One region of the Providencia sp. Marseille-Q8014 genome, then DNA from elsewhere that is predicted to be linked to it. Evidence: predicted binding sites of a transcription regulator. Region 1 holds the regulator's gene; the other holds the start of a gene.
What was found. The regulator PhoB, encoded in region 1, activates phosphate uptake and scavenging genes when phosphate is short. The targets are predictions, from matches to a motif close to CTGTCATAAAACTGNCNNAT.

Region 2: a site for PhoB is predicted at 1,397-1,416, ahead of ACWPW6_RS05660 (esterase-like activity of phytase family protein). Genes of this name have one in related genera too.

The regions. Positions count from the first base shown of each region.
Region 1 is NZ_CBCOPT010000001.1:804,339-807,559, forward strand. Features, by position in the region: gene sbcD (exonuclease subunit SbcD) at 1-1,001, opposite strand, end outside; gene phoB (phosphate regulon transcriptional regulator PhoB) at 1,318-2,007, shown strand; gene phoR (phosphate regulon sensor histidine kinase PhoR) at 2,029-3,221, shown strand, end outside.
Region 2 is NZ_CBCOPT010000001.1:1,307,692-1,310,912, reverse strand. Features, by position in the region: gene ACWPW6_RS05660 (esterase-like activity of phytase family protein) at 1-1,339, opposite strand, end outside; gene ybbP (putative ABC transporter permease subunit YbbP) at 1,491-3,221, opposite strand, start outside.

The sequences.
Region 1 (3,221 bases):
AAATCCTTGACTAAGACCTCTATACGTTGTTGGATATCCGCAAGATAGTCTTGCGATGCGACTTCAATATCTAACCAAATAGGTGGGGTGTCAGGCGTATGTTTTAATGTCTTTAATTGCTTTTCAATGTCAGCAAGTGAGCCTTTTAATGTTTGTAGTGGCTGAAATAGAGGAATAGGGAGTTGACAAATTTGTGAGATTTGATGGCCGTCAAACTCCACCATACAGACACTTTTTTGTTGCTGAGCCTCATCAAAACTTAGAGCAATAGGAGAGCCAGAGTAACGGATATGTTGCTGTCCCCCAATCGTTTGTGGGCGGTGAATATGCCCTAATGCGATGTAATCAGCAGGAGGAAATGCGCCGGAAGGGAATGCATCCAAGCTACCAATATAGATATCGCGCACAGAATCGGACACTTCGGCGCCGACAACCGTTAGGTGGCCAGTGGCAATAATAGGGATATCTAATCCGAGTGATGCCCGTTGTTGTACTGCTAGTTGATAGCTATTTTGGTAATACTCGCTAATCGCGGTCTGTAGTGATAGCTGTTTTTCTTCGCTGCTTTGTCCTGCCACGCTCAATTGAATATCTCTTGGTCGTAGAAAAGGAATGGCACAAAGTAGTGCCCCAGGTTGGCCTTGTGCATTTTTTAAGGTGATCACCTGTGGATGGCTGCCAGAGGTGACAACCTGGGTATTTAAATACGCAAGCAACGAGCTGGTTTCGTTTAAGACCGAAACGGAATCATGATTACCACTCAGTATGACTAGCTGGCAGCCAGTTTGTTGGAGTGACACAACGAATTGGTTGTAAAGTTCTCTCGCATAGCTAGGCGGGGAGCCTGTGTCAAAAATATCTCCGGCAACGATCACGGCATTCACTTGGTATTGTTTAACTTGCTCAATCAGCCAAGTTAAAAAGTGTTGATGCTCAACAGCTCGGTTTTTGGTGAAAAAATATTGGCCAAGGTGCCAGTCGGAGGTATGAATGATACGCATAAGGGCTGATTCCTGCTGCTTGATAGAGTTGCGATGATGAGTATACCTTATTAGAGGTCGTTAATGGCAATATCAGAACAAATAGCGAATTGAGTGGGAAGAGGTGTTAGGCATATTGCCCAGTAGATGATGATGCCGTATGAAGATAAATCCATTCACGGCATTATGTATGACAAGTTTATTTCACTAAAATGACAATTTACCACTAATATAGAAAAGAGTCGTGTCATTGGATGACGGGATTCATAATTCTGTCATAAAAGTGACGCATAATGGTTTCACTTTTAATAATCTCTTCTTATTTACAGGATTAATCATGGCAAGACGCATTCTAGTTGTTGAAGATGAAGCGCCCATCCGAGAAATGGTTTGTTTTGTACTGGAGCAGAATGGTTTTCAGTCTATTGAAGCTGATGATTATGATTCCGCGATTGCGCAGTTGGTTGACCCATTACCTGACCTAGTTCTATTGGATTGGATGATCCCTGGCGGATCCGGTATTCAAGTGATTAAGCACATGAAACGTGACAGTGATACTCGCGATGTTCCTGTGATGATGCTAACAGCAAGGGGAGAAGAAGAAGATCGCGTAAAGGGATTGGAAGTTGGTGCAGATGACTATCTAATCAAGCCTTTTTCGCCTAAAGAGTTAGTCGCGCGAGTAAAAGCCATTTTACGCCGTATTTCGCCAATGGCGACTGAAGATATTATTGAAATGAATGGGTTAACACTCGACCCAACGTCTCACCGCGTTAGCAGTAACGATGTGCCTATTGATATGGGGCCAACGGAATATAAATTATTGCATTTCTTTATGACTCACCCCGAACGCGTATATAGCCGTGAACAGTTACTTAATTATGTGTGGGGGGCGAATGTGTATGTTGAAGATAGAACGGTTGATGTTCATATTCGTCGTCTCAGAAAAGCATTAGAGACGGAAGGACATGATAAAATGGTTCAAACGGTTCGTGGCACTGGCTATCGCTTTTCAGTGCGCTACTGAGAAATAACAGGAGATTCCAGTTTGCTTGAACGCTTATCATGGAAGCAGCTAGTTTGGGGGCTGTTTTTATTTATCTTACCAGCCTTAATATTGTCTATTTTCATCGGCCATCTAGCATGGCTTTTAGTGATTTCATTGGCGGCGGCCTTAATTTGGCATAGCTATAACCTGATGAAGCTTTCATATTGGTTATGGCTTGATCGCAGTATGCTTCCACCTGATGGCAAAGGGGGATGGGAACCCATATTTTATGGCATCTACCAACTTCAACAACGAAACCGTAAACGCCGTCGTGAATTAGGCCAATTGATTAAACGCTTTCGCAGTGGGGCAGAGTCTTTACCGGATGCGGTTGTGATGATGACTCTTGAAGGTAACATTTTTTGGTGTAATCGGCATGCCCAGCACCTATTAGGTTTTCGTTGGCCGGAAGATAGCGGGCAACCTATTTTTAATTTATTGCGCTATCCTGACTTTAGTCGGTATTTCACGTTACAAAATTATGAACAAGCGTTAACGATAGAGTTAAACAGTGGCGCTATTGTCGAATTTCGTATCTTGCCTTATAGCGAAGACCAGCTCCTAATGGTGGCTCGTGATGTCACTGAAAAGCGTCGCTTAGAAAAATCGCGTAGAGATTTCTTTGCGAACGTTAGTCATGAGCTACGGACACCGTTGACAGTCATTCAAGGGTATCTTGAAGTATTGGAAGACCAAGAAAATACTTCTCCGGCAAATAAAAAAGCCTTGATGGTGATGCAAGAGCAAGCACATCGGATGGATAATTTAGTGAAACAATTACTGCAATTATCTCGTATTGAAGTCGCGCCTCATATCAATTTAGATGAACAAGTGAATATTCCGGTCATTTTAAAAATGATAGAGCAGGAGGCGATAAGTTTAAGCCAAGGCCGACAGCAATTGGTATTTTCAGTGGATGAAAAGTTACGTGTTTATGGTAATGAAGAGCAATTACGTAGTGCAGTAGCGAACCTTGTCTATAATGCCATTATGCACACACCGGAAGGGACGACAATTCGTGTAGGTTGGCAAAAAACACATAATGGCGCGCGCTTTAGTGTGACAGATAATGGTGCAGGGATCCCCGCAGAGCATATTCCTCGCTTAACGGAACGTTTTTATCGTGTTGATAAAGCGAGGTCTCGCCAAACTGGTGGGGGGACGGGGTTAGGTCTTGCTATCGTTAAGCATGC
Region 2 (3,221 bases), 500 kb from region 1:
TTAATAAGATAAATTCATTATCATCCGCTTGATTAGGGTCACGGCTCGATGAAAATGGATAGTTATTATCATTACCGACAATAATATGTTCACTATCGACAACATCAACATTTTCAATCGTAAAGAATGGGAAAGTGAATACGCCATTATTCAACGGTTTCTTTGCCATTCCTTGCGGGTCTTTTATATTCATTAAATCGATATAGGCTTGCTTATCAACCGGTTTGCCTTGATTGGTATCCGAAAACTCAATACGATAAACACGCTTAAACTTCGCTAGTTGACTAAAACAATTTTGCGTCTCTGTGGTACTTTCAGGACAGGCTTTATCGGCTGTGCCTTCTCCATTATCACGCTCAATAATCAAACCGTGTGTATCATCAATCATATTGAAATCGCCGATGGCATTTTGATTATCTTCAAAGACATATAACCAACTACGTCCACTCCATTGCTGTTTTTTCACATCAAATTCAAGGATACGAGCGGCACGCTTGCCATCGACATTTTCATAATCTTGTTTCTCTTCATCCCAAATAGCCCCTTCAAGCATAGGGTATAGCTTAGTGCCATCTGGTGATGAGGCCATGCCTTCAAAACCTTTTGAACGGTTGACTTGAAAATGAATTTTATCCGTAGGTTTAGCAGGCGTGGTAACTTGATAGTGATCAGGTGAAATCACTTTTTTGCCATCAACGTGAGTTTCAAATAATGCGAGAACTTTGCCATTGAGATCCATCTTAATTAAATAAGGACCAAACTCATCCCCTACCCATAATGCGCCATCCGCAAATTGAAAGCTTTCAGGATCAAAATCACTCCCTGTTAGATAACGCTTATCTGTACTTTCATTCATGATATGAAATGGAATGATTTTATCCGGATCGTGGAAGAAAACAGTATTGAGTGGATTGGCTTGGCCGGTTTTAAAATCAATGTCGTATTGAGTTAAATACAGCATCGAGTCTGGTGAATTAACCTTATTGCCATAACCATTGTCGGTCAGTACCCAATAGGTGCCATCGGCCATACGTTTAATACCGGAATGTCCCTGTCGAGGTTGACCTTTAATCGGTACATGCATCCCAGTTGGACGATCGGCAGACTTCCCTTCAACCTTACCGAGTTCGTCAATACGATTTCCTGTCGTATATTTTCCGCTAACCTGTAAATCTAGTGGTGCATCAGTGGGCGCTGGTACTGTAGAATTGACCGATAAAATAGCGTGTCCTGCTAGTGTTGCAGAGACTTCTTGTTGAGCATACCCTGTGTTGGAAAATGCAATCAATGTTGCAAGTAACGATAATGTACGTAATTTTATGGTGCGGCGAGGCTGCATTATTATGTTCCCATCAAATAGTTAATCATTTATTGACTCGGGAATCATAAGCAGGATAAATGACAATTTAGTGATGGAATTAAGACAGTTATTTGAACGGCTTCTTACTCCTGCACTAGTCAAAAATAAGAAGCCGTATTCATAAAATAAATTAGCTATTTGGCATGCGACGATGTTGATTGCCAGTGCCTAACAAACGAATGCCAAGCCAGCTACCACAAATCGATAGCAGTAGCGCTGCACATAATGGCAATAATAACCACATTGACCACTCTGGCTGCCAAGGAAAATCAAACACTTTGGTTTGTAATAACCATAAAGCAACCTCTGCACCAAATGCCGCCGCAAGTCCCGCCATTAAGCCAAGTAAGGCAAATTCACTCCATAAGGTACGACGCATCAATTTTTTACTTGCCCCTAACGTGCGATAGACCACTAACTCGCGTTCTCTTTGGCTCATTCCGACTTGAATTTGCGCTAATAAAAGTAGTAAACCACAGAAAATCACGAGTACTACCATGACTTCAAGCGCTTGACTTACTTGTTGTAAAATTTGCTGGATTTGTGCGATCAAGGCACCAGTATCTAATACATTGATAGTAGGATAGTTACGGCTCAAATCCGTTAACAATTTGCCATTGCCATCATAGTAAAAACTGCTCATCCATGTCGCGGGGATATCGTTTAAAGTCTCCTCTGAGAAGATAAAGAAAAAGTTCGGTCGCAAACTTTCCCAGTCAACAGTACGAATGCTACTGACTGTTGCACTAAAGACTTGAGCTCCCGCATTAAACGTCAGTTTATCCCCTATTTTGATTCCTAGCTGTTTCACCACAGTTTGTTCAATGGAAACTTCTCCCTCTTTAGGCGGCCACGTTCCTTCATTCACCACATTGGCGTCAGGTAGAGAGGATTGCCATGTGAGGCTTAATTCACGTCGCACCGTATTATTGTTAGGGTCTCTCTCATCAGCCCACTCTATTGCAGAGGTATTATTTATTTCAGACAAACGAGCTAATACTACCGGATAAAACTCTGTCGGCTTCACTTGGTGCTTCGCTAACAGCTCTGTCACCGGTTTTATCTGTGACTCATTCATATTAATTAGAAAATAATTGGGGCTGTCTGCTGGCAGTTGCTGCTGCCATTTATCCAATAAATCCCCCCTCACTAAGATCAATAGTGCCAGTAACATGAATGAGAGCGAAAATGCGCTCATTTGCGTAATTGTTTGTAGCGGTTGACGCAATAAACGGCTAACTGAAAGACGTAAACTCAATTGCTTAAACTTCAATTGCCGCAATAGCCACAAACCAAGCCACCCAATTAATGCCAATAAAACCGCGACGATCACAATACCAATCAAAATTGACCATAAAAGAGGGTTAACTCCGGCAAACAGAAAGAGTCCCCCAACAACGATCAAGCTGACGATTGGCAAATAATAATACAGCGGCCAAACAGGTGAAGGAGCATCTTCCCGTAAAACTCGTGATGGTTGCGTAGCCATCAATTGGCGATAAGGACGGATCCCGACAATTATGGCGATTAAAAATAGCGTACCAATAGCCCAAACCCATGGCCATAAACTCGCTGAAGGAAGTGCTTTAGGTAACATTGCGCCCAGTATTTGCATCAAAATACCTTCGAACGCTAATCCTAACAGCGACCCTAATAGCGCCGCCGCCATTAATATCACTAACCACTGACCAATAACCCATTTTTGTAATGCTGAACGCCCAGCCCCCAACGTTTTCAATACCGCAATTAGTTGGTGACGACTACGACAATAATGGGTCATCGAGACAACCACTGCCGCGATTGCTAACAACAAGGTCAACAATACCGACAGCAGTAAAAATTGCTGAGCGCGTTGGAACGT